Variovorax paradoxus: one gene and its partner. The protein of the gene in region 2 binds, or shares a complex with, the protein of the main gene of each other region. Links are inferred from orthologs where the notes say so. Each region holds a gene or a part of one and is shown on either strand. Other genes may lie near its edges. The genes, in order: trxB and trxA.

The links.
Region 1: the proteins of trxA (region 2) and trxB are in contact, whole or in part, in a crystal structure (PDB 1F6M), measured with the Escherichia coli proteins. The link is inferred for Variovorax paradoxus from one-to-one orthologs.

Annotation. Positions count from the first base shown.
Region 1 is NZ_LR743507.1:2,107,283-2,122,400, forward strand. The notes cover bases 4,699-7,450. They hold trxB (thioredoxin-disulfide reductase), read right to left. Parts: upstream 6,679-7,450; coding sequence 5,719-6,678; downstream 4,699-5,718. Other genes in these bases: AACL56_RS09425 (DesA family fatty acid desaturase), read left to right, coding at 4,699-4,934; rpmG (50S ribosomal protein L33), read right to left, coding at 5,109-5,282; rpmB (50S ribosomal protein L28), read right to left, coding at 5,294-5,527; AACL56_RS09445 (Crp/Fnr family transcriptional regulator), read left to right, coding at 6,859-7,450. Also shown: AACL56_RS09405 (I78 family peptidase inhibitor), read left to right, coding at 1-48; AACL56_RS09410 (DUF1653 domain-containing protein), read right to left, coding at 123-356; AACL56_RS09415 (M48 family metalloprotease), read left to right, coding at 410-2,263; AACL56_RS09420 (RsmB/NOP family class I SAM-dependent RNA methyltransferase), read left to right, coding at 2,316-3,587; more of AACL56_RS09425, read left to right, coding at 3,720-4,698; more of AACL56_RS09445, read left to right, coding at 7,451-7,533; AACL56_RS09450 (DNA translocase FtsK), read left to right, coding at 7,631-10,084; outer membrane lipoprotein chaperone LolA, read left to right, coding at 10,265-10,897; AACL56_RS09460 (replication-associated recombination protein A), read left to right, coding at 10,931-12,220; AACL56_RS09465 (branched-chain amino acid ABC transporter permease), read left to right, coding at 12,462-13,391; AACL56_RS09470 (branched-chain amino acid ABC transporter permease), read left to right, coding at 13,405-14,613; AACL56_RS09475 (ABC transporter ATP-binding protein), read left to right, coding at 14,634-15,118.
Region 2 is NZ_LR743507.1:3,789,450-3,804,783, reverse strand. Bases 4,969-7,936 are described here. They hold trxA (thioredoxin TrxA), read right to left. Parts: upstream 6,635-7,936; coding sequence 6,302-6,634; downstream 4,969-6,301. Other genes in these bases: AACL56_RS17395 (PD-(D/E)XK nuclease family protein), read left to right, coding at 6,791-7,936; rho (transcription termination factor Rho), read right to left, coding at 4,969-6,122. In the rest of the region: phosphate regulon sensor histidine kinase PhoR, read left to right, coding at 1-98; AACL56_RS17425 (MATE family efflux transporter), read right to left, coding at 130-1,473; AACL56_RS17420 (hypothetical protein), read right to left, coding at 1,477-3,216; AACL56_RS17415 (type B 50S ribosomal protein L31), read right to left, coding at 3,293-3,562; AACL56_RS17410 (oxidoreductase), read left to right, coding at 3,735-4,802; more of rho, read right to left, coding at 4,857-4,968; more of AACL56_RS17395, read left to right, coding at 7,937-9,346; AACL56_RS17390 (UvrD-helicase domain-containing protein), read left to right, coding at 9,343-12,615; AACL56_RS17385 (TIGR03862 family flavoprotein), read left to right, coding at 12,612-13,850; AACL56_RS17380 (hypothetical protein), read right to left, coding at 14,087-14,836. UniProt on the Escherichia coli protein: Participates in various redox reactions through the reversible oxidation of its active center dithiol to a disulfide and catalyzes dithiol-disulfide exchange reactions.

The DNA of each region.
Region 1 (15,118 bases), 1.7 Mb from region 2 along the record:
CTCGACGTCGATGCCCGCAACCGCGTGACGGACGTCCGCTGCGGTTGAGGTGAAGCGGGCCGGATTGCTATCGGCAAGATAGCAATCCAGCCAGGCACGGCGAGCGTGAACTGCCCGACGGCCTAGATCGGCGTGAATCTCCTGCGGAGCTGTCCGTCGATCTCGATGGTTTCTTCGAACATGGCGGCCGGGCGAACCCAGAGTCCGTGGCCGCCGTACAGGGCGCGGTACAGCGTCATCGGCTCCAGCGTCTCGCTGTGGCGCACGGTGCCGAGCACCTCGTATTCGCCGCCCTTGTAGTGACGGTAGCGGCCGAGGGGCGTTTCGATCAGGGGCGGAAGGTCTTCGTCGTTCAACGGGGGCTTCTTTCAGAAAGGCAGTCGGGTTTGCCCGATGTGACGGGATTCGGATGGATCGCGCTGATTTTGTTCACCTGGTTCGACTGAGCGAGCATGCCAGTGCGGACGACAGTGCGCGCTACCGACGCAGCGTGGCGGCCTTTGCTGCGCTCGGTTACCTGTGGGTGCTGGGCTGCCTCGCGCTCGCGGTAGGCCTCATTGTCTGGGTGCTGTCCTCGATCAGGGAAGAGCGTTTCAGTTTCACCCGCGGCTGGCTGCTGCTGTTCGCGGGCGGCCTTCTCTGGGCCACGCTGCGGGCGCTGTGGGTTCGCTTCGACGAGCCCGATGGGGTGGAGCTGCAGCGCGACGATGCGCCTGCGCTTTTCGAGGCACTGGACCGCATCCGCAGCAAGATCAAGGGGCCGCCGGTCCACCATGTCTACCTCGACGACGAATTCAACGCGAGCATCCGGCAGGTGCCGCGCTTCGGGCTGTTCGGCGGCGCGATCAACTCGCTGAGCATCGGCCTGCCGCTGTTGATGATGCTCGACCGGCGGCGGCTGCTGTCGGTGCTGGCGCACGAGTACGGCCACCTGCGCGGCAACCACGGCAGGCTGAGTGCCTGGATCTACCGCACCCGGCTGTCGTGGCTCAAGCTGGATGCCAACCTGCAGCGCAACGAGGGCGTGATGGCGCTGTTCTCGCAGGCCTTCTTCCGCTGGTACTTTCCGCGCTTCGCCGCCAAGACCTTCGCGCTCGCCCGCCAGGACGAATACGAGGCCGACCGCATTTCCGGCCGGCTGCTGGGCACTTCGGTGGCCGCCGCTGCACTGACCGAGATCGCCATCAAGGGCAGCTGGTACGCCAACGAGTTCTGGCCCTCGCACTGGGCCCGCGCCGAGCACGAACCGCAGCCGCCCGGCCCCTTCGCCGCCCTGCGCAAGCGGGTCCGGACGCCGCCCGACGAGCACTTCGCACGCCAGGCGCTGCGCGAGGCGATGCGCCGCGTCAGCGACCTGGAGGACACCCACCCGGTGCTGCGCGATCGGCTCGAGGCGCTCGACCAGAAGGCCGCGCTGCCCGAATGGTCGCAGCGCTCGGCGCTCGAGTTGCTGGCCGACCGGAAGAAGTGGATCGAGTATTTCGACGTCCGCTGGCGCCGCGCGCACGCAGCCGACTGGAAGCAGCACCATGCGCACCGCTCGCGAATTCGCGAGCGCATCGCCGTTCTGGCTGCGCGCGGCGAGCACAACACACCCGACGAGATGGTCGAATGGGCCGACTCGGAGCGGCGGCTCGATCCGGCGGCGCCGGTGCGCGATCGCTACGAGATCGCGCTGCAGATCGCACCGGAGCATCCGGGTGCGCTGCGGGGCCTGGCGCAGATGCTGCCTTCGGGCGACCGTGCCGCGCGGCTTGGTGTGCTGGAGCGCCTGCACGCCTCAGGTGCGGCCAGCCGCTGGTGGGCGGCCCGCAGCGCGGTGGCTTCGCTCGAGGACCCCGATGCGGGGCCGCACGACGAAGAGGGCCTCAAGCTGTGGCGCGGCCGCCTCAAGGACGCCGAGGAGGCCGAAACGCGCGCCTGGGAGGAAATCACCGGCACGCCGTTCTTCAGCCAGATCTCGCGCCACGACCTCAATGACTACGAACTGGGCGAACTGCGGGCCGACCTCGTGCGCTGCCTGCCGGCGTCTCGCGCCTGGCTGGTACGCAAGAACCTGCGCGAATTCCCGTGGCGCCGTGCCTATATCGTGTTCGTCGATTTCCCGGGGCTCGACGACGACGACCGCTGGCAGATGTGCCGCCAACTGGAACAGACGCTGACCCTGCCGGGGGCTGCGCTGGTGCTGTGGGCGGGGCATTCGCCCACCGTGGAGGACGTCGAGCGGCAGGCCTTCGGCGAGGTCTGGACGCGCGCCGTCTAGGCATTCAGCTTGTAGCGGCCGGGCGGCACGGCTTGGCTGAGACAATCGGGGCATGCACCCCAAAGCCCTGTTGGAGGCCACCGCCGATCTGGTCGGCCTTGTCCTGAAATTCGATCACCCGGCCGACCAGGTCGTTTCGCGATTTTTCCGCGACCACCGCGAGTTCGGCCCGCGCGAGCGCGCGACGCTCGCCGAAACCGTCTACACCGTGCTTCGCAAGAAGCTGCTGTTCGACCATCTCTCACCGTCGGGCACCGGCTCGAAGGAGCGTCGGATGGCGATCCTGGGCTTTCACGGCCCGCGCGACTTCCTGAAGAGCGCGCTCAACGACACCGAGAAGCGGTGGCTCGACAACTGCGATGCAGTCAAGCCCGACGACCTGCTCGAGCGCCATCGCCACAACCTGCCCGAATGGCTCGTCGCGCCGCTCAAGGCGCAGCTGGGCGACGGCTTCTGGCCACTGGTCGAAAGCCTGCAGCAGCCGGCGCCGCTCGACTTGCGCGTCAACGCGCTCCATGACAAACGCGCGGACGTGAAGGCGGAGCTTGCGAAGGCTGCTATCAAATCCGAAGCGACTCCGTTCTCGCCGTGGGGTTTGCGCATCAATGGCAAGCCCGCGCTGACCAAGCTCGACGCTTTCGCGCGTGGGGCCATCGAAGTACAGGACGAAGGCTCGCAATTGCTGGCGCTGCTGCTGGACGCCAAGCGTGGCGAGATGGTGGTCGATTTCTGCGCCGGCGCAGGCGGCAAGACGCTGGCGATCGGCGCGACCATGCGCAACACGGGGCGGCTGTACGCCTTCGACACCTCGGCTCACCGGCTGGACGCGCTCAAGCCCCGCCTGGCGCGCAGCAAGCTGTCGAACGTGCATCCAGCCGCGATCGCGCACGAGCGCGACGACCGGATCAAGCGCCTGGCGGGCAAGATCGACCGCGTGCTGGTCGACGCACCGTGCTCGGGCCTCGGGACGCTTCGGCGCAATCCGGACCTGAAATGGCGCCAATCGGCCAAATCGGTCGAGGAATTGACGGTCAAGCAGGCGGCCATCCTGCAAAGCGCGGCGCGGCTCGTGAAGTCGGGCGGGCGTCTGGTTTACGCCACGTGCAGCGTGTTGCCAGAGGAAAACGAAGCCATCGCAGAGGCTTTCGGAGCCGCCAACCCCGACTTCGAGCCCTTAGATGCAGCGGAACTGCTGCAAGGGCTGAAAGTGGAGGGTTTCGAGGCCCTGTGCGCCGGGGGAGAGGGCGGCAGGCGCTATCTTCGGCTGTGGCCGCACCTGCACGCGACCGACGGCTTCTTTGCTGCGGTGTGGAACCGCAAATAGGCGCGGTACTCCAAACTAGGGTTAATCTGCGCTTTTCTTGAAGGTTTAAGGGGCCTGAATTAGGCCCACCCATTTAAAATCGCCGGTTACCTGAAGGCCGCACCTTCGTGTGGCCATGGAGTACCTGACTCAATGTTGCTTCCTGACTCCGCCGTTCTAAATGCGGCCATCCAATGGCTCGGACACGGCCTGTGGGACATCGCATGGTGGCAAGTCGTGCTGTACACGCTCGTCACCACGCACATCACGATCGCTGCGGTCACGATCTTCCTGCACCGGACGCAAACGCACCGGGCGATGGATCTGGGCCCGATCCCCTCTCATTTCTTCCGTTTCTGGCTGTGGATCGGCACCGGCATGGTGACGAAGGAATGGGTTGCCATTCACCGCAAGCACCACGCGAAGTGCGAAACCGTCGATGATCCGCATAGCCCGCAGGTCAAGGGTATTGACGAGGTGCTCTGGCGCGGCGCCGAACTCTATCGCGCCGAGTCGAAGAACAAGGAAACGATGGAGCGCTATGGTCACGGTACGCCCGATGACTGGATCGAGCGCAACCTGTATTCGCGCTACAGCTGGCAAGGCGTGGGCCTGATGCTGGTCCTGAACCTGGCATTGTTCGGCACGCTCGGTATGGCCGTGTGGGCGGTACAGATGCTGTGGATTCCCATTACTGCCGCCGGCGTCATCAACGGCATCGGCCATTACTGGGGTTACCGCAATTTCGAGGCGCAGGACGCCAGTCGCAACATCATGCCCTGGGGCCTGATCATCGGCGGCGAAGAACTGCATAACAACCACCACACCTATCCGACCTCGGCCAAGTTCTCGGTCAAGAAGTACGAGTTCGACATCGGCTGGATTTATATCCAGGCCTTCCAGAAGATCGGCTGGGCCAAGGTGAAGAAGGTGCCGCCCAAGATGCAGATGGGCGATATCCAGCCCGTAGCCAACGAAAAGACGCTCGAGGCGCTCATTGCCAATCGCTACGAGGTCATGGCGGGCTATGCGCGCGAAATGCGTCGTGCCACAAGCCTCGAGCTGGATGCGCTGAAGACCAAAGGGGCCGACCTTTCGGGGCTCAAGGCGGCCAAGCGCTGGCTGCATCGCGACGACGACAAGGTGCCGGCATCGGCTCGTACCCACGTTGTGCAGGCTCGGGCTGCTCACCCGGTGCTCGACAAGATGGTCACGATGCGCGAAGAGTTGCGACAGCTCTGGTTGAATACCTCGCAATCGCGTGAGCAACTGGCAGCCGACTTGGCAGCTTGGTGCCATCGTGCGGAAGCCAGTGGCATCGCAGGTCTGCGCGACTTCTCGACCCGTCTGCGCGCCGCTCGCGCCTGACGCACCGCTTTCCGTTTGTGAAAAAGCCGGCTTGAGGGCCGGCTTTTTTATGCCTGTCACATCTGAGATTCCCTGGTCTGTCGGCTTACGCAAAGGGTGCCAGATGAGATCAACAGCCAACAAAAAACCCGCTGGGTAAGCAGCGGGTTTTTTGTTTGGAAGAACAGGGCTGAATTACTTCAGCTTGATTTCCTTGTATTCGACGTGCTTGCGCGCCTTCGGGTCGAACTTCATGATCGACATCTTTTCAGGCATCGTCTTCTTGTTCTTGCTGGTCGTGTAGAAGTGGCCGGTACCCGCGGTGGATTCCAGCTTGATCTTTTCGCGTCCGCCTTTGCTCGTTGCCATGATTCAGCTCCTTAAGCTTGGCCGCGTGCGCGCAGGTCTGCGAGCACGGCGTCGATGCCGTTCTTGTCGATCAGGCGCAGGGCAGCGCTCGAAACACGCAGGCGAACCCAGCGGTTTTCAGTCTCGACCCAGAAACGGCGGTATTGCAGGTTCGGGAGGAACCGGCGCTTGGTTTTGTTGTTGGCGTGGGAAACGTTGTTTCCGACCATCGGGCCTTTGCCCGTTACGTCGCATACGCGTGCCATGAGGACACTCTTTCTTGAACAGCTGGCACCGCCTGCAACCAGAAATCGCAGAGGTGTTTTGCAGCTTGACCTCGCCAGAAAACGGGTGGCGGTACCCCGGCTTTGCCGCATCGCCGCATCGTGAAGAGGACGGCCCTATTTCGGCAAAGCCTCGGATTATAGCCCCATTGCCCGGTGATGTGGCTGGTTGCTCAGAGCGTGCCGTCCTGCTCCAGAAAGCGTTGGGCGTCCAACGCGGCCATGCAGCCGGTGCCGGCGCTGGTGATTGCTTGGCGGTACACGTTGTCCTGGACGTCGCCTGCAGCGAAGACGCCCGGAATGCTGGTCATCGTCGCGAACCCTTGCAGGCCGGACCGGGTCAGGATGTAGTTGTCCTTCATTTCCAACTGCCCCTGGAAGATGTCGGTGTTCGGATGGTGGCCGATGGCGATGAAGCATCCCTTGAGGTCAATCTGCTCGGTGGCGCCGGTCTGGGTGTTCTTGATGCGGATGCCGGTCACGCCCGAATCGTCGCCCAGCACCTGGTCAAGCTCGTTGTGCAGCTTCAGCACGATCTTGCCTTCCGATACTTTCTCCATCACCTTGTCGATCAGGATGGGCTCGGCGCGGAACTTGTCGCGGCGGTGCACCAGCGTCACCTTGTTGGCGATGTTGGCGAGATACAGCGCTTCCTCTACAGCAGTGTTGCCACCGCCGATCACGCACACCTCCTGCTCGCGATAGAAGAAGCCGTCGCAGGTGGCACACGCCGACACGCCGCGGCCCATGAACTTCTCCTCGGAATCGAGACCGAGATACTTGGCCGATGCGCCGGTTGCAATGATCAGCGAATCGCAGGTGTACGTCCCGCTGTCTCCGGTCAGCGTGAACGGGCGCTTGCTCAGATCGACCTTGTTGATATGGTCGAAGACGATCTGCGTCTTGAAGCGCTCGGCGTGCTCAAGAAAGCGCTGCATGAGTTCCGGGCCCTGCACGCCGTGAACGTCGGCGGGCCAGTTGTCGACCTCGGTGGTCGTCATGAGTTGGCCGCCCTGGGCAATGCCGGTGATGAGCAATGGCTTCAGGTTTGCGCGTGCCGCATAGACGGCCGCGGTATAGCCGGCGGGGCCGGAACCGAGAATCAGAACCTTGGCGTGTTGGGAAGCGGACATGAGTAGAAAACCTAGGATTTGCGCTGCGGCAGCGTGTACATTTTCAGGGTGGTAGCGATATATGTGGAGTATCACTGCCCGGTTCAACACCGGGTAAACGGTGTTTTCAATGCGCGCGATTGTAGTAATCCATCGGCTCGTCTTCTGGGCTGCTCCGCGCGCCGTCTCAGGGATTCATGAATGTCGATGCTGTCCAACCTTGAATTGCTTCGGCGCGTTCCATTGTTCGCGTCGCTGACGGCCACGCAGTCCGCAAGCATCGCGGACGCGATCATCAAGAAGCGCTTCAAGCGCGCGGAGGTCGTCGTCGAGCAGGGCAAGAAGTCCGATGCGCTCTATATCATCCTCACAGGACGGGCACGCGTCACGAGCGCAGACAGTCGCGGTCGCGAAGTCATCCTCGCCACGCTGCACCCAGGCGACTACCTCGGCGAAATGAGCCTGATCGACGATGAGCCGCACTCGGCCACCGTGCGCACCGAAATCCAGTGCGACGTGCTCATGCTGGGCCGCGACGCATTCGCGCGTTGTCTGCCCGAAAACTCTTCCATGGCCTACAACATCATGCGTGGCCTGGTGCAGCGTCTGCGTCATGCCGACCGCAAGATCGAATCGCTGGCATTGATGGACGTCTACGGCCGTGTCGCTCGTTCGCTCCTCGAGTTCGCCATCGAGGACGGTGCCGGCAACCTCAAGGTGCGCGACAAGATCTCGCGCCAGGATCTGGCAAAGATGGTCGGTGCCTCGCGCGAAATGGTGAGCCGCGTGATGAAGGATCTGGAAGAGCGTGGCTTCGTGCAGACCCAGGAAGACGGGTCGATGATCGTCAAGGAACGGCTCCTGTCGCTGGCTTGAGCCAGCGGGCCGGGCGTGCCGTTGCTGGCGCTCCGGCCTTTTGTTGTAGTGTTCGTGCGGCCGGCCCTGGCTTTTCCGGGCCGGGCGCCGTGTTTTCATGACCTATTCGCTCAATACGCTTCAATCTTCTTCTGCCGCCGAGGGCCAACCCGTGCGCGTGCGCGCCATGCGGTTCGCCCACGAAATCACGTTGATCGCAGGATTTGCAGCGCTGCTGTTCTGGCTGCTCTCCATGCTGAGCTTCACGCCCTCCGACGCCGCTTGGTCGACATCGGGGACGGGTGGCGAAATCAAGAACTGGGGCGGCCGCATCGGCGCCTGGCTCGCCGATGGCAGCTATTTCTTGGCTGGCTATTCCGTCTGGTGGTGCCTCGCCGCAGGGTTGCGTGCCTGGCTTTCGTCGCTGGCCAACTGGCTGCGTGGTGGCGAGCCTGCGTCCGCAGCCGAGCAACAACCGCCGCGTGGCCGTTTCAACCGCAGCCGACTGGCATTCTGGTTCGGCCTGCTCCTGCTGTTGTGCGCAAGTGCCGTGCTCGAGTGGTCGCGCCTCTATCGCCTTGAATCGCACCTGCCGGGTTCCGGCGGCGGCGTGCTGGGATACCTGGTCGGACCGGCCAGCGTGCGCTGGATGGGTTTCACCGGATCGGCGCTGATGGCCATTGCCGGCGGCGTGATCGGCTCCGCGCTGGTCTTCCGGTTCTCGTGGAGCTTGATTGCCGAGCGCATCGGCGCGCGCGCCTATTCGCTGTTCGAGTCGCGCCGCGAGAAGCGCGAGATGGCTGCCGACATCGCGATGGGTAAGCAGGCTGCCCGCGAGCGTGCCGGTGATGAGGAGCCCGCACCTGCGCCTGCGGCCCGCACGAAGAAAACCCGTGCCTCCAAGGAACCCGCATTCGGCGACTCCGTGCCGATGGAACCGAGCTTCGAGGACGAGGTCGACGTCGCCGAGCCGCCGCCCAAGCGCCGCGTGCCGTCGCCGCCGGTGCAGATCGAGCCCGCGATGACCGAAGTGCCGCGAAGCGATCGCGTCGTCAAGGAGCGCCAGAAGCCGCTCTTCAAGGAACTCCCCGACAGCAAGCTGCCGCAGGTCGACCTGCTCGATGCGGCACAGGCGCGCCAGGAAACCGTCTCTTCCGACACGCTCGAGATGACCTCTCGCATGATCGAGAAGAAGCTCAAGGACTTCGGCGTCGAAGTGCGCGTGGTGTTGGCGTCGCCCGGACCCGTGATCACGCGCTACGAGATCGAGCCTGCCACCGGCGTGAAGGGCTCGCAGATCGTCAACCTCGCGAAGGACCTGGCGCGTTCGCTGTCGCTGGTGTCGATCCGCGTGGTGGAGACCATTCCCGGCAAGAACTACATGGCGCTCGAGTTGCCGAACGCCAAGCGCCAGTCGATCAAGCTCAGTGAAATCCTGGGTTCTCAGGTCTACAACGAAGGCAAGTCGATGCTCACCATGGGCCTCGGCAAGGACATCATCGGCAACCCCGTGGTGGCCGACCTCGCGAAGATGCCGCACGTGCTGGTGGCCGGCACCACCGGCTCGGGCAAGTCGGTGGGCATCAACGCGATGATCCTGTCGTTGCTCTACAAGGCCGAGGCACGCGACGTCCGCCTGCTCATGATCGACCCGAAGATGCTCGAGATGTCGGTATACGAAGGCATCCCGCACCTGTTGGCGCCCGTTGTGACCGACATGCGCCAGGCCGCACACGGCCTGAACTGGTGCGTGGCCGAGATGGAGCGCCGCTACAAGCTCATGAGCAAGCTCGGCGTGCGCAACCTTGCCGGCTACAACACCAAGATCGACGAGGCCAAGGCGCGCGAGGAGTTCATCTACAACCCCTTCAGCCTGACGCCCGACGATCCGGAACCGCTGAAGCGCGAACCGCACATCGTCGTCGTCATCGACGAATTGGCCGACCTGATGATGGTCGTCGGCAAGAAGATCGAAGAACTCATTGCCCGCCTTGCGCAGAAGGCGCGCGCAGCCGGCATCCACCTCATCCTGGCCACGCAGCGTCCCAGTGTCGACGTGATCACCGGCCTGATCAAGGCCAACATCCCGACCCGCATCGCGTTCCAGGTGTCGAGCAAGATCGACAGCCGCACCATCCTTGACCAGATGGGGGCTGAAGCGCTGCTCGGCATGGGCGACATGCTCTACATGCCGAGCGGCACCGGCCTTCCGATCCGCGTGCACGGCGCGTTCGTGAGCGACGAGGAAGTGCACCGCGTGGTGGCCTATCTCAAGAGCCAGGGTGAGCCGGACTACATCGAGGGCGTCCTCGAAGGTGGCACGGTCGATGGCGACGGTGACGGCGACCTGCTGGGCGGCAGCGATGGCGAAAAGGACCCCATGTATGACCAGGCGGTCGAAGTCGTGCTGAAGAACCGCAAGGCCAGCATCTCGCTTGTCCAGCGCCATTTGAAGATCGGCTACAACCGAGCGGCGCGCCTCGTCGAGGACATGGAAAAGGCCGGTCTGGTCAGTGCCATGAGCGGCAGCGGGCAGCGCGAAATTCTGGTGCCTGCGCGCGCGGCGGAATAAATCCGGGCCTTCAATTCCTTTTCGGCCCGGTAACGTACTGAAAGGCAATTTGCAAATGCGCGCGGTCGCATTGCAAATCTTCATCGAGGCCTACACCTGCCGCAATTCAAGGCAGTTAGGGTCGAAGCAAGTGTCGCAGTCGCGGCGCAGCCAACCAACAGCTATTGCGAGGAATCCAAATTGAAATTGCGCCATTGGCTGCTGATCGGCCTCCTGTGTTCCGCCAATGCGTGGGCAGGGGGGCTTGAAAGCCTCGAAACCTTCGTCAAGACGGTCAAGTCCGGCCGTGCCGAATTCACCCAGACCGTGACTGCGCCGGCACGCGAGGGGCAGCCGGGCCGTACAAAGACTTCGACCGGCACTTTCGAATTCCAGCGACCCGGCAAGTTCAAGTTCGACTATCAGAAGCCCTTCGCGCAGAGCATCGTGGCCGACGGCAAGACGCTGTGGCTGTACGACGCGGACCTGAATCAGGTCACGCAGCGCGCGCAGGCACAGGCGCTGGGTTCCACGCCCGCGGCGCTGATCGCCGCGGCGCCCGATCTGCGGGCCTTGCAGGCCGATTTCACGCTGGAGGCCGCGCCGGAGCGCGACGGACTGCAATGGGTGAAGGCCATGCCGAAGAACAAGGACGGCCAGCTGCAGAGCGTGCAGGTCGGCTTCCAAGGCGACGCGCTGGCCGCGCTCGAGATTCTCGACAGCTTCGGCCAGCGCTCGGTGCTCAAGTTCAGCAAGGTGGAGGTGAATCCGTCGCTGCCGGCCAGCGTGTTCGACTTCAAACCGCCTGCCGGCGCTGACGTCGTCAAGCAGTAAACCGGCAACGCCACAACAGTCACGCCCGCAGGTTTGGCCACCGCCCATCAACCTCTCGCCGAACGCCTGCGTCCGAAGACGCTCGGCGAAGTGATCGGCCAGCAGCACTTGCTCGGACCGGGCATGCCGCTGCGCATCGCCTTCGAGTCGGGCCAGCCGCATTCCTGCATCCTGTGGGGGCCTCCCGGCACCGGCAAGACCACCATCGCGCGGCTCATGGCCGACGCCTTCGACGCGCAGTTCCTCAGCATCAGTGCCGTGCTCGGCGGCGTGAAGGACATCCGCGAAGCGGTCGACCGCGCAACCTCGGCACGCGATGGGCTTGAGCAGCAGCGCACCATCGTCTTCGTGGACGAGGTGCACCGTTTCAACAAGAGCCAGCAGGACGCGTTTCTGCCGCATGTGGAATCGGGCCTCTTCACCTTCATCGGTGCGACCACCGAAAACCCGTCTTTCGAGGTCAACTCCGCGTTGCTGTCGCGTGCCGCCGTCTACGTGCTGCAGTCGCTCGACGAAGACGACCTCAAGCAGATCGTCGCGCGTGCGCAGGCCATCCAGGCGGTGCCCGGGATCAAGACCGCCGCGGTCGACCGCCTCGTGGCATATGCCGATGGCGATGCACGCCGGCTGCTCAACACGCTCGAGACCCTCGCCGTGGCCGCACGGGCCGAGAAGCTCGAGCACATCACCGACGAATGGCTGCTGCGCGTGCTCGGCGAGCGCATGCGCCGGTACGACAAGGGCGGCGAGCAGTTCTACGACACCATCAGCGCGCTGCACAAGTCGGTGCGCGGCAGCGACCCCGATGCCGCGCTCTACTGGTTCGTGCGCATGCTCGACGGCGGCGCCGATCCGCGCTACATGGCACGGCGCCTCGTGCGCATGGCCAGCGAGGACATCGGGCTGGCCGATCCACGCGCGCTTCGGCTGGCGCTCGACGCGGCCGAGGTGTACGAGCGGCTGGGTACCCCCGAGGGCGAGCTCGCGCTGGCCGAATGCGTGGTCTACCTTGCCGTCGCCCCGAAGTCGAACGCCGTCTACAAGGCCTACAACGCGGTGCGCGCACTGATCAAGAAGGACAGCACGCGCCCGGTGCCCATGCACCTGCGCAATGCGCCGACCAAGCTCATGAAGGAGCTCGACTACGGCAAGGGCTACCGATATGCGCACGACGAGGAGGGAGGTTTCGCTGCCGGCGAACGCTATCTTCCCGATGGCCTGGAGGGCCAGGTTTTCTACGAGCCGGTGGATCGCGGACTCGAAATCCGCATCGGCGAAAAGCTGCGCGAACTGCGCCGGCTGAACGCTGAAGGCAACGACTGATACTGTCTTGCAACACGCCCGCAAACAGGGCATGACCCCACGCGCATACAGCATGAGGTGAGCGGGTAAACCCCGGTCAACACGCACCAAATCAGCGCTGGGGCGTGACTACAATCCCGCCCACAAATCCGCCGGCGACACATGTTGGCTGGTTTTTTGCTTGTCATGCCAAGGGCGCCAAACCGGTGCCCGGTGGGTGAATGGCACCCCGCAAACGGTGCAACACATAGGGAAACGCGTTATGGACATTTTGCTGCAGCAGATCATCAACGGTCTGGTACTCGGCAGCATGTATGCCTTGATAGCCTTGGGCTACACAATGGTGTACGGCATCATCAATCTGATCAACTTTGCCCACGGAGAGGTGTTGATGGTGGGAGCTCTGACGAGCTGGACCATCATCGGGCTCATGAAGGACGGCATGCCCAACACGCCGGGCTGGCTGGTCCTCCTGATTGCATTGATCATCGCCTGCGTCGTCGCGGCAACCCTCAATTTCGTGATCGAGAAAGTGGCCTACCGGCCGCTGCGCAACAGTCCCAAGCTCGCACCGCTCATCACGGCCATCGGCATGTCGATCCTGCTGCAGACGCTGGCCATGATCATCTGGAAGCCGACGAACAAGGCCTATCCCAACCTGCTGCCCACCGACCCGATCCATCTCGGCGGCGCAGTCATCTCTCCCACGCAGGTCATGATCCTGAGCGTCACGGCGTTCTCGCTCGTGGTGCTCATGTGGCTCGTCAACTACACCAAGCTCGGCCGCGCCATGCGCGCCACCGCGGAGAACCCGCGCGTTGCCGCGCTCATGGGCATCCGCCCCGACATGGTCATCTCGGCCACCTTCATCATCGGTGCCGTGCTCGCGGCCATTGCCGGCGTGATGTACGCATCCAACTACGGCATCGCGCAACATGCGATGGGCTTCCTGCCTGGTCTGAAGGCCTTCACCGCTGCAGTGTTCGGCGGCATCGGCAACCTGGCCGGTGCGGTGGTCGGCGGCATTCTGCTCGGCCTGATCGAAGCCATCGGCTCGGGCTATATCGGAACGCTGACGGGCGGTGTGCTCGGCAGCAACTACAGCGACATCTTCGCGTTCATCGTGCTGATCGTCATGCTCACGCTGCGGCCTTCCGGCCTGCTGGGCGAACGCGTGGCGGACCGTGCCTGAGGAGCAGCGAACCATGAAGAACAGCAAGAACCTCGCCCTCTACGTCATCGGCGCCATCGCCGTGCTCGCGCTGCCGCTGCTGCTGCAGATGCAGGGCAATGCGTGGGTGCGCATCGCCGACATCGCATTGCTCTACGTGCTGCTGGCCCTGGGCCTGAACATCGTGGTCGGCTATGCCGGCCTGCTCGACCTGGGCTACGTGGCATTTTTCGCGGTGGGAGCCTACCTCTTCGCGCTCATGGGCTCGTCGCACCTGACCGAGACCTTCCCATGGTTCGCGCAGATGTTCCCGAACGGCCTGCACACCTCGCTGCTGATCGTGATTCCGCTGGCACTGGTGGTGGCTGCCGTGCTCGGCGTGCTGCTCGGTGCGCCCACGCTCAAGCTGCGCGGCGACTACCTCGCCATCGTGACGCTGGGCTTCGGCGAAATCATCCGCGTGTTCCTGAACAACCTGGACCAGCCGGTCAACATCACCAACGGTCCGAAGGGCATCACCGCCATCGATTCCATCAAGTTCTGGGGGCTCGACCTCGGCAAGGCATGGAAGTTCGACGGCTTCACCATCTCGTCGGTGTCCCTCTACTACTACCTGTTCCTGGCGCTCGTGATTGCTACTGTGATCATTTCGCATCGCCTGCAGATCTCGCGCATCGGCCGCGCATGGATGGCCATCCGCGAGGACGAGATCGCCGCCAAGGCCATGGGCATCAACACCCGCAACATGAAACTGCTGGCGTTCGGCATGGGCGCGAGCTTCGGTGGCGTGTCGGGTGCCATGTTCGCCGCGTTCCAGGGCTTCGTGTCGCCGGAGTCCTTCAGCCTGATGGAGTCGGTGATGATCGTTGCCATGGTCGTGCTGGGTGGCATCGGCCACCTGCCCGGCGTGATCCTGGGCGCCATCCTGCTGGCAGCGTTGCCCGAAGTGCTGCGCTACGTGGCCGGCCCGCTGCAGTCCATGACCGGCGGCCGGCTCGACGCGTCCATCCTGCGCCAGCTGTTCATCGCGCTGGCCATGATCGTCATCATGCTGGTTCGCCCCCGCGGCCTCTGGCCCTCGCCCGAGCATGGCAAGACGCTGACCAAGAAGGGCGGCGTGCCCGTCGACCCGGCCCATGCGGCCGTGGCTCCGGGCTCGCTGCAGACGCACGCGCCTGGCGTCGACACGCCCGCCGACGAGTTGCCCGGTGCGGCATCGCGCCCCATGTCGATCAATCCGTGAACGCCGAAGGAGAAATCAACATGACGACGACAACGGACACCATCCTCGACGTTCGCGGTATCTCCAAGCGCTTCGGCGGCTTGCAGGCGCTTTCGGACGTGGGCATCACCATCAAGCGCGGCCAGGTGTACGGCCTGATCGGCCCCAACGGCGCGGGCAAGACCACGTTCTTCAACGTGATCACCGGCCTGTACACGCCGGACAGCGGCACCTTCGAGCTCGCTGGCAAGCCGTACCAGCCGACGGCGGTCCACGAAGTGGCCAAGGCAGGCATTGCACGCACGTTCCAGAACATCCGGCTGTTCGCCGAAATGACGGCGCTCGAGAACGTCATGGTCGGGCGGCACATCCGCACCAACTCGGGCGTGTTCGGTGCCATCCTGCGCACCGGCAGCTTCAAGGCGGAAGAGAAGGCCATCGCCGACCGTGCCCAGGAGCTGCTCGACTACGTCGGCATCGGCAAGTTCGCCGACTACAAGGCGCGCACGCTGAGCTATGGCGACCA
Region 2 (15,334 bases):
AGTTGCGCATCGAGAGCGCGGTCGGCAAGGGCTCGCGCTTCGCGCTGGTGTTTCCGGCGACCCGCGTGCGCGAGGCACGCGTGCTGGCGGCCAAGTAGCCGGCGTCGGCTCGGGCCGGCCGCCGCGGATCTATCCGCCGCGCCGGGCCATGGTCCAGCGCAGCAGCACGCCGAACAGCAGTGCCGCCAGCGCCAGGGCACCGGCGCTCATGATCCAGAACGCCAGCGGCGATTGCATCGCGGGCCACGGGCCCAAGCCGCGATAGGCCAGAAGATAGCTGCCGCCCAGTCCGATTCCCCAGAGCATCGTGCAGTAGATGACCAGAGGCGCCAGCGTGACGCGGTAGCAGCGCAGCACGAAAACGCACAGCGTCTGCAGCGCGTCGGCCAAGTGGTAGGTTGCCACCACCAGAAGCAGTGTCGCGGCCAGCGCGATCACCGCGGGGTTGTCGGAGTACACGTTGGCCAGCTGGAAGCGCAGCGTCAGCATGCCGACCGCGAACAGGACGGCGCACAGCACGGTCAGCTCGAAGCCGAGCCGGCAGGCGTGGCGCGCCTTGGCAGTGTCGCGCGCGCCGAGCCAGAAGCTCACGCGCGCGCTGGTGGCAATGGCCAGCGACAGCGGCACCATGTAGGCCACCGCCAGCAGGTTCGCGGCGATCTGGTGGGCGGCCGCGGCCACGGTGCCAAGGCGTGCGATGAACAGCGCCATCAGCGTAAAGGAGGTCACTTCGACCAGCACCGCGAGGCCGCCGGGCACGCCCATGCGTGCGAACTGGCGGATCGTGCCCCAGTCGGGCGCCTCGAGGCGCTGCCACAGCCGGTAGTTGCGGTAGAAGTCGCCGTAGCGCAGCAGCCAGATGGCGCAGCCCAGCATGGCCCAGTTGACGCACAGCGTGGCCCAGCCGCAGCCCACGAGGCCCATCGCCGGCAAGCCAGCGCCGCCGAACGTGAACCAGATCGACAGCGGCAGCTTCACGAGCAGAGAGGCCAGCTGCAGCCAGGTGACGAGCTGCGGCTTACCCAGGCTCTGGTTGAGGGTGCTGAACAGCCGGAACAGGAGCGCGGGCGCCAGGCCGAAGGCCAGCACGACCAGGTACGCCTCGACTTCGCCGCGCATCTCGGGTGGCACCTGGGTGAGTCGCAGCACGGCGCCCGGTGAAAGCAGCACGGCCATGCCGAGCACGATCGCGATGCCTGCCAGATAGAGCGACTGGCGCACCGAGCGGCCCACCTCCGCGCCGCGGCCGCCACCGTGCAGTTCGGCCCACACCGGAAGCAGCGCCTGCAGCACGCCCATGAGCGAGACATACACGCTCACGAACACCGCCGCGCCCACGGAAAGTGCGGCCAGCGCATGTTCGGAATATCGCCCCGCGATGATGGTGTCGGTCACGCCGAAGGCCATCACGGCCAGCTGGCCGACCAGCACCGTGCCTGCGTGCCGCGCGATCAGGCTGCGTTCGCCGGCCACGTGCTAGGGCGCGATCTTCTGGTAGAGCAGCAGGTCGTCCGCGGGACTGCTGGGGCGGCGCAGCGTACCGGCGAAGCGCCACTGGTCGAACGGGATGATGGTGTGCAGCCGTTCGATGGTTTCGGGGCTGGCCAGCAGCCAGGTGCAGCTGTTGTCGAGCAGCAGCGGCTTCACGTCGAGCTGGCCGTGGTGGCGAAGCGCGGCAATATGGGCGCGGCTCAGCGCCAGTTCGGCAATGCAGCCCGGCTGCTTGCCGACCCGATCGACCACCGCATTGACCTGCGGCACGTAGCTGCGCGCGTAGTCGATGGGTGGCAGCCACAGCGTCATGAGCAGCATCCAGCAGAGCGCGGTGCCCCCGGCGGGCAGCACCAGCGTTTTCCAGAGCGCAGCGCGATGGCGCCCGGTGCGCCAGCGCACCAGCCAGCACCAGGCGATGGTTGCGGCCGCCGCAAGCACCACGGCGATGGCAGAGAACTCCGGCACGAAGCCCGGTACCAGACGCGCCACGCTGGCCGCAGGCTTGGGCGGCGCACCTGTCTGCATGGCGATCCAGTAGATCCAGCCCAGCACGGCCAGTCCGCTGAAGAACAGCACGTTGAACCAGTCGATCAGGGCCGAAGCGCTGCGGCGGAAGGTCGGCAGGGCGAAGGCCGCCAGCGTGGCGAAGGCCGGCAGGGCCAGCAGCAGCGAGCGGTCGGAGTAGTCGGTCGTCCAGGTGGCGGCCAGAGGCACCAGAGCGAACCAGAACGGCAGCGCCACATGGCGCGCCGTGAGCTGGCGCCGCCAGCGCCAGAGCGTCCAGACGGCCAGCGGCCAGACCGGCCAGGTGAACCACAGCAGGAGGCGGGCCTGGCTTCGGACGTCGTTGAGCACGGAGCCGTTGACCAGGGTGATCTTCCAGGTCGGCAGCTTCAGGCCGAACACCAGCACCGCGGCCAGCACGGTGACGCCGATCATGGTGAGAAGGGCGCCGCGGGTGTAGCCGGGGCCGGTGTCTTCGTCGACGTACAGATCGGCGCCGGCAGCCAGGGCATCTTTTCGACGCTCGTAGCCGATGTACAGCGCGCTGCCGATGGCCAGCGCCAGTCCGACCGTGGGCGCGCCGCTCAGCGTGATGCCGAGGGTGCCCACCGCCAATGCGATCACCGGGCCGGCACGGCGGTATGGCAGGGCGGCGACGCCGTAGAAGAGATGCGAGGCGAAGAAAAGCTGCGCCAACGCGGGAGTGGTTTCATGGCCGAGTTGGGCGAGTCCGAGGCAGGCGATCAGCGCGAGCAGCCCGCCGTCGGCAATGGCGCGGGCATAGTCGGTCGGACGGGCCTCGCCGCCGAACGCGAACGCCACGGGCTGTGCCCGCGCAGTGCGGGCCAGGTAGTAGACGGCGTACCAGGTGGCAGTGAACGTGCCCCACAGCAGGAACGCGAACACGATGCGCACGGCCAGGTCGGGGTTCAGCCACGACGGAGCGATCTTGATGGCCAGCGCGCCGATCCAGTAGGGAACGAGCGCAGGCGTCTCGGGCCGCAGGCCCAGCAGCAGCGGGTCGAACCACCGCGCGATGCCTTCGGTGGAGCGCGCCAGTTCCGCCATGTAGCCGAAGGCGGTGATGTCCGCGCTCTTCCAGGGCCCCCGGCCGACCAGGCCTGGCAGCAGGTAGGCCGCGCACAGCAGGAGCAACGCGACGCGTGGGAGGCGGCGCACTGCATTCTGGGCAACGATCGCGGGGGTGGGCTGATTCAAGAGGCGGAAATCTGGATTCGGAAAGAAAAAGGGCAGCGCGGTAAACCGGGCTGCCCTCGACGCAAAAGCGCGTGCCTTACTTCGAGGCGGCGCCGGTGGTCTTGCCGAAGCGGTTGCGGAACTTCTCGACGCGGCCGCCCATGTTGTCGACCGACTTCTGCGTGCCGGTATAGAACGGGTGCGATTCGCTCGTGGTGTCGAGCTTGAACAGCGGCAGTTCACGGCCGTCGTCGGTCTTGCCCGTTTCCTTGGTGTTCGCGCACGAACGAGTCACGAACTTGAAGCCGTTCGACATGTCGACGAACAGGACTTCGCGGTAATTCGGGTGGATGCCTTCTTTTGCCATGGTGTTTCCTTTTGCGCTGTTGGAATCAATGCGCGGTCGATGCGAGAGCCACCAGCGGCCAGTGTCTGGCGCGCTGCCTTGCAAGGAAGCCGGACGACGTGCCCAGCCGCACTTTTCGCGGAGCCGACGATTATCGCATACTGCCGCTTTTCCGAGCAAACCTGCCCCTCCCATGACCGATACACCCCTTCGCGCCGGCCTTGTCGGCTACGGTTTTGCAGGCCAGACCTTCCATGCACCGGTGCTCTCCGCCGTCCCCGGGCTTCGACTCGCGGCCGTGGCCAGTTCGCAGCCGCACAAGGTTCACGCGGACTGGCCAGGAGTGGCCGTGGTGCCGGACGCGGCGGCGCTGGTCGATCGGCCGGACATCGACCTGGTCGTGGTGGCCACGCCCAACGCCCAGCACCACCCGGTAGCGAAGGCGGCGCTGGAGGCCGGCAAACATGTCGTGGTGGACAAGCCCTTCACGCTGGACGTCGCCCAGGCCAGGGAGCTCGAACTGTTGTCAAGGCGCAACAACCGGATGCTGTCCGTTTACCAGAATCGGCGCTTCGACGCCGATTTCCTGACTCTGAAGGACCTGCTGGCCGGCGGCGAGCTAGGGCGTCCGGTGTATCTGGAATCTCATTTCGACCGCTTCCGGCCCGAGGTGAAAGTGCGCTGGCGGGAGCAGGCAGTGCCAGGTTCCGGCCTTTGGGTGGACCTGGGGGCCCACCTGGTCGACCAAGCGGTGCAGCTCTTCGGACGCCCCGACACCTTGCAGCTCGACACCGCCGTGCTGCGCGACGGCGCGGTGGTCGAGGATTACTTCCACGCCGTGCTGCGCTATGAGCAAGGACCGCACGCGCCGCTGCGCGTGGTGCTGCATTCGACGACGTTGGCTGCCAGTGCTGCGCCTCGCTACATCGTCCATGGCACGCTTGGCAGCTATATCAAGCATGGCGTCGATACGCAGGAAGACGCGCTCAGGGCCGGACAAAGGCCGCCGGCCGAAGGGTGGGGCGTCGATCCGCTCGATGGCGAGCTCACACGGGTCGGCAGCGACGGTGCGATCACCCGCCGCAGCATCGCCACGCGCGCCGGCAACTACGTCGACTATTACGCCGCGGTGCGCGACGCGATCCTGGGCCGCGGCTCGAATCCCGTGCCGCCCGAGCAGGCCGTCGCGTTGATGGAACTGCTCGACATCGGCCGCCAAAGCGCCTTCGAAGGCCGCGCCATCAAGACCGGAGGCCCATGAAAAAAGCGCGTCGACCCGCCAGGGTCGACGCGCTTTGACGGAAGAGCGTGGAGCTCAGCCGCCGCGACGCATCATGTCGAAGAACTCGACATTGGTCTTCGTCGCCTTCATGTTCTTGAGCATCAGCTCCATCGACTCGATCTCGTCCATGTTGTACATGAGCTGGCGAAGAATGCGGGTCTTCTGCAGGATCTCGGGTGCGAGCAGCAACTCTTCGCGGCGCGTGCCGCTGCGGTTGAGCTGGATCGACGGGAACACGCGCTTTTCATACAGGCGGCGGTCGAGGTGGATCTCGGAGTTGCCGGTGCCCTTGAACTCTTCGAAGATCACTTCGTCCATGCGGCTGCCGGTGTCGATCAGCGCAGTGCCGATGATAGTCAGCGAGCCGCCTTCTTCCACGTTGCGCGCCGCACCCAGGAAGCGCTTGGGACGCTGCAGCGCGTTGGAGTCGACACCGCCGGTCAGAACCTTGCCCGACGAGGGCACGACGTTGTTGTAGGCGCGGGCGAGGCGGGTGATCGAGTCGAGCAGGATCACGACGTCCTTCTTGAGCTCGACCAGGCGCTTGGCGCGCTCGATGACCATTTCGGCCACATGCACGTGGCGCGCTGCCGGTTCGTCGAAGGTCGAAGCGATGACTTCGCCCTTCACCGTGCGCTGCATTTCGGTCACTTCTTCAGGGCGCTCGTCGACGAGCAGCACCATCATGTGGACATCGGGGTAGTTGGCACTGATCGCGTGGGCGATGTGCTGCATCATCACCGTCTTGCCGCTCTTGGGCGGTGCCACGAGCAGGGCGCGCTGGCCTTTGCCGATGGGGGCGATGATGTCGATGATGCGGCCCGTGATGTTCTCTTCGCCCTTGATGCCGTCGCGCTCGAGCTTCATCTGCTCCTTGGGGAACAGCGGCGTCAGGTTTTCGAACATCACCTTGTGCTTGTTCTGCTCGGGCGGACCGTCGTTGACCTTGTCGAGCTTGGTCAGCGCGAAGTAGCGTTCGCCGTCCTTGGGCGTGCGCACTTCGCCTTCGATCATGTCGCCGGTGTGCAAATTGAAGCGGCGCACCTGGCTGGGCGAGATGTAGATGTCGTCCGTGCTGGCCGTGAAGCTGGTGTCGGGGCTGCGAAGGAAGCCGAAGCCGTCGGGCAGGATTTCGAGCACGCCATCGGCGAAGACCTGTTCGCCGGCCTTGGCGCGCTTCTTGATGATCGCGAACATCAGCTCCTGCTTGCGCATGCGGCCGACGTTTTCGATCTCAAGCGCTTCAGCCTGCTTGAGGACTTCAGACACGTGGAGTGCCTTGAGTTCGTTTAAGTGCATGGAATGACCCCTTGCGGGGTAATCGAACGGAAAACGGGGGGAGGTTGAATGTGAAGCGAGAAGTGCTTCACTAACCGGGGAACTCGAACCGGTTGCCTGTAAGGGCCGGTGATCTGTGGGAGATTATGACAGGAAAAACGCGCCGGCCAACGCATTGCGCGCTGGCCGGTTCAAATCGCTCAGGCGAGTTGCTGGTCGATGAAGGCCGTGAGTTGCGCCTTGCTCATGGCGCCGACCTTGGTTGCGGCCAGCTGGCCGTCCTTGAACAGCATCAGCGTAGGGATGCCGCGAATGCCGAACTTGGCGGGGATGTCGCGGTTCTCGTCCACGTTCAGCTTGGCGATCTGCAACTTGCCTTCGTAGGCGGTCGACACTTCGTCGAGGATCGGGGCGATCATCTTGCAGGGGCCGCACCATTCGGCCCAGTAATCGACCAGCACGGGCTGGCTGGACTTGAGCACGTCGGCCTCGAAAGAGGAATCGGAGATGTGTTTGATGAGTTCGCTGGCCATGTGATGTGTCCTTGTGCGCAGAGAGTTTCGGTGCAGCTAAAGTGCTGGTCATTGTGACAGAAACCAAGGGGTGGCGTGCCGCGCGGGGACGCTATCGCGGCGATAGCCAATGCCCTTGCAGGTCACGTCCCACGCTCTCAAATCCCTCGATAGAACATGAACGAAGGCCACCCCGTCCAGGCCCTGTGGTGCGATCCCGTCGATGGCGTCGTCGCGCGCATCGTCCGCGCTCTGGGCGAGCGCGAGCTGCACGCCGCCCGCACGGTGGTGCTGGTGCCGTATGCGCAGCTCATGGGGGTCGCGCGCGCCATGTGGGCGCGCTGCGGCAGTCCCGGCTTCGTGCCCCGTTTTGAAACCACCCACAACTGGGCCCGCAGCGCGGGCGGGTTCGTGCCCACCGGCTACGACATCGCGCACGACATGGCCCGTGACCTCGTGACCGCACAGGCGCTGCTGTCGCAGGCGGGCTTCCATGCCGAGCGCTTCGCCATGGCCGGCCGTGTGGTCGAACTGGCATATCAACTGGCGCCGCTCGCCGCTGCCGTGACGCCTGAAGAGCGCGTCGAAGGCTGGGCCCGGCGCGCAGCGGGCGTCGCCGAAGCAGGCAGCGAGTCGGAGTGGTTCCGCATCGAGAGCGCGCTGATCCGCGTCGCCGTGGCCTGGGTGTCGACCTCGGGCTTCGCGACCGACGTGCTGCTGCGCGAGTCCACGCGGTCGCAGGTCGATGCGCTGATCGTGCTCGAAGGCTTCCAGCCCGACCCGCTGACGCAGTCGCTGTGCGCCCTGTGGGGCGACCATGCGTTGCATCTTTCGCTCGTGCCCGCCGGCGCACCGCCGCAGCCCGCGGCGTCCCATGTGGCGCTCGACCCCGAGGACGAAGCCCAGCTCGCCGCCGCCTGTGTGCTTCGCCACCTTGCCGAAGATCGCGCCCCCGTCGCGCTGATTGCCACCGACCGCGCGCTGACCCGCCGCATCAGCGCCCAGCTTGCCGCGCAAGGCGTCGTCACGCACGACGAAACCGGCTGGAAGCTCTCGACCACGCGCGCCGCGGCCACCCTGATGACCGCGCTGCGCGCCTGTGCGCACGACGCCAGCAGCGACCAGGTGCTCGAGTGGCTCAAGGGGGGCGCCGATGGCGACGCGCCCACTGTGCAGGCGCTGGAAGTGCGCCTGCGCCGCGAAGGCCTGCGCGACTGGTCCGCGTGGTGCAGCCTGGTGGCACGCAGCGAGAAATCGCAGGATGTCGCGCTGCTGGCCTACACCGAGGCCATCGAAGAGCGCCGGGCGCCCATGGTCCGCGCGCGCGCTTTGGCCGAGTGGCTGCGCGCACTGCGGGAGCTGCTCGAGGCCGGCGGGCAATGGCAGCTGCTGGTCGACGACTTCGCAGGCGGCAAGGTCATTGGCGCGCTGTGGCTCGATGCCGGCGCGCACGGCGACGACGATGAGTTTCCTGGCGGACGCCACACCCTGGCCGAATTTTCCGCCTGGGTGCGCGACGTGCTCGAAGACGCGAGCTTCGTTCCGCCCGCTGGCGACCAGGCCCCGCGCGTGGTCGTGCTGCCGTTGTACCAACTGCTCGGCCGTGCCTTCGGCGCGGTGGTCATTCCCGGCTGCGACGACCGTCGCCTGCCCGCGTCGCCCGAGCCGCCGGGCAACTGGAGCGCAGCCCAGCGCCAGGACCTCGGCCTGCCCCTGCGCGAAACGCTCGAGGCCGCGCAGCGTGCCGCATGGGCCGCCGCCTTGCGCAACCCGTGCTGCGAACTGCTCTGGCGCCAGTCCGACGTCACTGGCGAGCCTGTCAGTCCGAGCCCGCTGGTGCAGGCGTTGCGGCTCGACCATGCCCTGGAGCCGTCCGTCGACCCGCGGCTGCCGCGCGAGGTCGCCGTGCGGCCGACGGCCGTTCCGCAGCCTTCGGGCGCGCTGTTGCCGCTGGAGAACATCTCCACCAGCGTCTACGAGGACCTGCGCCGCTGCCCCTATCGCTTCTTCGCGCTGCGCCAGTTGGGGCTGCGCAGCGCCGACGAGCTTGATGCCGAGGTGGACAAGCGGGACTTCGGCAACTGGCTGCACGCGGTGCTGGGGCACTTCCACGAGGCCCTGATCGAAACACCCACGCAAGATGCGCAGGAGCGGCTCGCCCTCATCGAGGACGCGGCGCAGCGCAGCACGCGCGAGATGGCGTTGTCCGATGCGGAGTTCCTGCCGTTCGCCGCGGCATGGCCCGCGGTGCGCGACGGCTATCTCGGCTGGTTTGCCGGCCACGAGGCGAGCGGCGCCGTCTTCGTCGAGGCCGAGCCCTGGAAGGAGCAGCCGCTGGGCAAGCTGCGGCTCGTCGGCCGGCTCGACCGCATCGACCGCATGCCCGACGGGCAGGCCTTCGTGATCGACTACAAGACCGAATCGTCGTCGGTGACCAAGGAGCGCGTGAAGGAGCCCACCGAGGACACGCAGCTTGCGTTCTACGCTGCGCTGGTGGCCGACGACACGCTGCGCGCGGCCTATGTGAATGTCGGCGAGAAGTCGTCCGGCACCCAGACCGTCGAGCAGCCTGCCGTGGTCGAGGCACGCGACGCGCTGCTGGCCGGGATCATCGAGGACTTCGCGCGCATCGCGCAGGGGGCGGCGCTGCCGCCACTGGGCGAGGGCGCCGTGTGCGACTACTGCGCAGCCCGCGGCCTGTGCCGCAAGGACTTCTGGGAACTGTCGAAATGAGCGGCGCAGCCTACGAACACAACGGCCGCCACGTCGAGCGGGAGGCCTTCTATACCGTTGCCTGCGACCCGCGCCGATCGGTCGCCGTGGAAGCGTGTGCCGGCGCCGGCAAGACCTGGATGCTGGTGTCGCGCATTCTTCGCGCGCTGCTGGAGGAGGGCGAATCGGCCTGCGAGCCGCACGAGATCCTGGCCATCACCTTCACCAAGAAGGCGGCCGGCGAGATGCGCGAACGCCTCGACCAGTGGCTCGAAGCCTTCGCCGAGCTTCCGCCCGAGAAGCTGCTGCACGAACTCGTGATCCGCGGCGTCGAGCCCGCCGCCGCGCACGCCGCGGTGCCGCGCCTGAAGGGTCTCTATCGGCGGCTGCTTGAATCCGGCCGGCCGGTCCAGTTCCGTACCTTCCATGCGTGGTTCGCGGGCCTGTTGCGCAATGCGCCGCTTGCCGTGTTGCGCGAACTCGGCCTGCCGTCGAACTACGAGCTGCTCGAGGACGACGCCGAGGCGCGCGGGCACACGTGGCGACCGTTCTTCGAGGCCGTCACCGCCGACAAGGCTGCGCTGGCCGACTACTACGCGGTGGTCGCCACGCACGGCCGCTCGCAGACCGCAAAGGCGCTGGGCGAGGCGCTCTCCAAGCGGGTCGAATTCTCGTTGGCCGACCCGGAGAACGCCGTGCAGCACTTCGGCGCGCTTCATCCCGCGCTCGAAGGTCTCGCCGAGCCGACCGACGCGCTGCGCGGCGAGCACGTGCGCCGCCGCTGGCTCGACCGCGCAGCCGCGCTGGGCCGCGAGACCAACAAGACACCGCAGAAGGCGGCCGAAGCCATCATCGACATCTTCGGCACCGGCGAACCCGATGCCGACGCGCTGCCGGCCGCGCTTGCACACCTGCGCAAGAACTTCTTTGTCGCGACCGAAGACCGGCTCAACAAGAACCTGCTGAAGTTCCCTGCGGCCGTCGACGCCGAGGCCGAGCTGCAGGTGCTGTGCGGCGCCCAGGCGCAGCATGCTGCGTGGCTCTACCAGCAGCGCATGACGCGTCTCACTCGCCTGCTCATTGCCGCTTTCGCCGAGGTGAAGCGCGCCCACGGCTGGGTTGACATGAACGACGTGGAGCAGGCCGCGCAGCTGCTGCTCGGCCAGTCGGCGCTGTCGGGGTGGGTGCAGGAGCGGCTCGATGCGCGCATCGCGCACCTGCTGATCGACGAGTTCCAGGACACGAACCCGCTGCAATGGCAGGCGCTCTACGGCTGGCTCAGCGCCTACGTCGGCGCGGGCAGCAGCGCGCCGCGCGTGTTCATCGTCGGCGACCCCAAACAGAGCATCTACCGCTTCCGCCGTGCCGAGCCGCAGGTGTTCATCGCGGCCAAGAAGTTCGTGCGCGAAGGTTTGGGCGGCGAACTGCTCAACTGCGACCACACGCACCGCAACGCACGTGGCGTGGTCAGGCTGGTCAATGCCGCCATGCTCGCCGCGCAGGATGCCGGCGAGTTCGACGGCTACCGCGCCCACACCACCGAGCGCACCGACGAGGGCGAGCTGTTGAAGCTGCCGGCCATCGATCGCGATGCACTCGGCAATGCGGCCGACGCCGAACCTGCGGACGACGGCATGCTGCACTGGCGCGACAGCCTGGTCACGCCGCGCGTGCTGCCGGAGGAGCAGCTGTTGCAGAAGGAGTGCGAGCAGGCCGCGCAATGGGTCGCACAGCGCATTGCCGACGGGACGCCGCCGCGCCAGATCATGGTGCTGGCGCGCCGCCGCAGCCGCCTGTCGGCCATGCAGGACGCGCTGCGCCAACGCCACATTCCCGTGCAGCAACCCGAGAAGAACGAGCTCCATGACGCGCCCGAGGTGCAGGACGTGGTCGCGCTGATCGACGTGCTCGTTTCGCCCGCGCACGACCTGTCGCTGGCGCGCGCGCTCAAGTCGCCGGTGTTCGGTGTCGACGACGAAGCTTTGGTCCAGCTCGCGCTGCGCCAGCGCGAGCGCGGCATGGTCAGCTGGTTCGCGCTGGTCCTGAAGGACGAGACCCTGCCGCCGGTGCTGGTCGATGCCGGATTGAAACTGAAGAAATGGCAGCGCTGGCTGATGACGCTGCCGCCGCACGATGCGCTCGACGCGATCTTTCACGACGGCGACCTGCTCGCGAAATTCGGCGCTGCCGTGCCGGCCACCATGCGCGCGAGTGCGCTGGCCAACTTGCGCGGCGTGCTGACCGCGTCACTCGAAATCGATGGGGCGCGCTTCGTCACGCCGTATGCGCTGGTGCGCGCCTTGCGCGCAGGCGGCGTGCGTGCGCCGACCGTTGCAGCACCCGACGCGGTACAGCTCCTGACGGTGCACGGTGCCAAGGGCCTCGAGGCCAACACCGTGCTGATGCTCGACTGCGACGCCGCGCCGCCGCGCTCGCAGACCATGGGGGTGCTGGTCGAGTGGAAGGGCAGCGACAGCGCGCCCACGCGCTTCGTTTTCCTCGCGAGCGAGAAGGCGCCGCCTGCGTGCGCGGTATCGCTGCTGGAAGAAGAGCAACGCGCGCGGCATCGCGAGGAACTCAACGGCCTCTACGTCGCGACCACGCGGGCGCGAGAGCGGCTGGTGCTGTCGTCCGTGCGGCCGGCGCGCGCCAACGAAAGCAGTTGGTGGAGCCGGCTGGAACCGCTGTGCGAGCGTACGGAGGCGGGGGAGCCGCTCGTCGAGCTGGCCATCGCCGGTGGCACGGGCAGCTTCTCGATGAGCCGGATGCCCGAAGTGCCGCCGTCAGCGGAGGCGCCGACCGCGAAAGACGCGAGGAAGAAGGCCGCCGATGCGACCGTCGATGCGCGTGCCGCCGCGTTCGGACAGGCCATGCACCGGCTGCTCGAGTGGGCCGTGCCTGGCGAGCCGCTGCCGGCCGCGCACGTGCGCGCCGCGGCCCGCGAATTCATGCTCGACGCCCAGCAGGCGCGCGGCGCTGCCGCCTTGGCCCAGCGCATCCGCGCGGGAGAAGGCGCGTGGGTGTGGGACGATCGCAGGGTCGACTGGCATGGCAATGAGGTCACGCTGGTGCACGAAGGCGAGACCTTGCGTATCGACCGCCTCGTGCGGGAGCGCGATGGCGGCGCCTGGTGGATCCTCGACTACAAATCCGCGGCGCGCCCGGAGCGGGACGCCGCGCTGATCGCACAGATGCAGCGCTATCGCGCCGCGGTGCAACATGCCTACCCCGGTGCCACGGTCCGCGTCGCGTTCCTCACCGGGCAGGGCGAACTGGTAAATCTCGAATGACTGTTTCTCCTGTCGTTGCCGTGATCGGCGGCGGACCCGCCGGGCTGATGGCGGCGGAAGTGTTGAGCGCGTCCGGTGCACAGGTGCACGTGTACGACGCCATGCCCTCGGTGGGGCGCAAGTTCCTGCTGGCCGGGCGCGGCGGGCTCAACCTCACGCATTCCGAACCGCTCGACGCGTTCATGGGGCGCTTCGGCGATCGGCGCGCCGAGCTCGAGCCGATGCTCGCGCAGTTCGGTCCGCAGCAGGTCCGCGATTGGGCGACGGGGCTGGGCGTCGAGACTTTCGTCGGCACCTCGGGACGGGTATTTCCGAAGGACATGAAGGCCGCGCCGTTGCTGCGTTCGTGGCTGCAGCGGCTGCGCGCGGCCGGCGTGCAGTTTCACATGCGGTATCGCTGGCTCGGCGAAGGCGCGGTCGATCTGTCCGCCCTGCGGTTTGCAACACCTGCGGGCGAAGTCACTGCGAAGGCCGATGCGGTCGTGCTCGCGCTGGGCGGCGCGAGCTGGGCACGGCTCGGCTCCGACGGCGCCTGGGCCCTGTGGCTGCAGGCGCGGGGCGTGGACGTCGCGCCGCTGCGGCCTGCCAACTGCGGCTTCGACGGCAGCGGCTGGACCGAACACTTCTCGAGCCGCTTCGCCGGCCAGCCGTTCAAGTCGGTGGCGGTCTCGTTCACCGACAGCCAGGGACGGCACTTTGCGCGCAAGGGCGAGTTCGTGGCGACGGCGACGGGCATCGAAGGCAGCCTGATCTACGCAGCCTCCGCGCTGCTGCGCGACGAGATCGCCGCAAACGGCAGTGCCACTCTGCTGCTCGACCTGTTGCCCGACCGCAGCGCCGAACAGGTGCTGGCGGCCGTCAGGCATCCCCGCGGCGCTCGCTCGCTGAGCAGCCACCTGAAGAGCCGCCTGGGCCTTGACGGCATCAAGGCCGGTGTGCTGCACGAAGTGCTGAGCCGCGACGCAATGGCGGATGCAACGCAACTGGCCGCCACGATCAAGGCGGTGCCGCTGAAGCTGGTCGCGACCCGACCCGTGGATGAGGCGATCAGCACCGCCGGCGGCGTGCGCTTCGATGCGCTCGATGTGCAACTGATGGCCAATGCACTGCCCGGCGTGTTCGTGGCAGGGGAGATGCTCGACTGGGAAGCGCCGACAGGCGGCTATCTGCTGACGGCGTCGATGGCCAGCGGTGTCGCAGCGGCGCGCGGCGTCATCCAGCGGCTGGACCTGTGAAGGCCTCGTGCCGTCGGAATTTCGCTTTTCGCCGAGAGTTTTTGCAAGCCCCGTTTCATTTCGCGTGGAATGAAACGTGACTTTGAAGAGGTTGACGAGCCTTACCGCCGCCCTCGAATCCCTTATGGTCAATAAAATCAATGACTTACGGGGACTGGGTTAAGACTAGGTTCTACAATTTGGTTGCACAGCCGATCTGATCCTAACAGGGGCGCGGCCGACAAGGTAGCGTTTGGCTAGCCGCCTCTTGCCTTCTTGGTCCACCCTTCGCGCCCAGGGGGTGCGACTTCCTCGCGCAAAATCTTCTCGATCAAAAAATTGATCTTCTGATTCACAAAGCTCTGCACGTGCTCGATTAGCTCTTTAGTTTGGATTTGACCATTCGAGCTCTCGATGTGGTCTGGTTGCATAAGTTCCCGGTAGAGATTGGGTTCTGCGATCGTCCGAGGATTCTGCGGAAAGACTAGGGCAATCTCAACTCGTTCAATTGGGGAGTCACCGCTGTGAGCCGCAAAGTTGTGGCGGTACTCCATCACATTGTCATGAATTTTATGGAAACGAGGGTCCAACTGAGATCGTTCGAGCTTGATTCTACGAGCGCCAGTTTTTGCGAAGCACTTTCCGTAGAAAGTCAGCGTGGCAACCATCAAGCCTTTGATGATGTTGTATGTCTCTCGGTCTTTACCTTGGCCGAAGTAGGCGCGTTGTTCGGCGGGACGAGGATCAGCAAGAGCAGCAATTTTCTCGATCCAGATTAGCGCGCTTCTGAGGTCCTTCTCTATCAGCGTGTAGCCCGCCAACTGTTTCGCCAAGGGACTGTCAAGAACGACTCGATAACAGGCTTTGCGCTTGTAGAAGTACGTGCGATGTATTTCTCCGGTCGCCTTGTTGACGTTCGTCCGTACCGTGTATGGATCGGGGAGCGTCTTAAACTGCGTGACTACAGATATGAATTTATCTGACTTCGGTGGTTCTGCATAAGGCATGAGTGATTCTTGATGATCCTCGTTTTTGGCCTAGTGCTCTTGGCCGATTTGCAAATCATCTCGAAAACGAAATGGTTTCGAAAGGGAGAGTACCTGTGCTCGCCAAATAGCAAGGGGCATCGCTGTTTCTTGCAATAGATTCAACTCTATCACAGCCGTTTTATACGCGTATTTGCGCGTATAGCGATAGCCTGTTTTCCTGACGATCATTTGGCCGGTCACGTCAGTTCGACGTGCCCCGAAACCTCCCTTGAGAGCCCTTCATGGCATCTGATCTACACCCCGAAAATTTCATACTCGAAGCCGACGCTGACCCCCATGGCGCGGTCCTGTTAGCGGGCGCATTCGTCGCGTTCCATCATGATGTCTCTGAGTGGTACAGCGGTTGCCTTATTCCGTGTGAACGAATCTTCAGAGCCGTGGAGTCCTTGGGCGGCCCAAGCGGCGACGCCTGCAAGTCCGGTGAGGCCGCGTCTTGGTTGCTGCTGTTCATGCGTG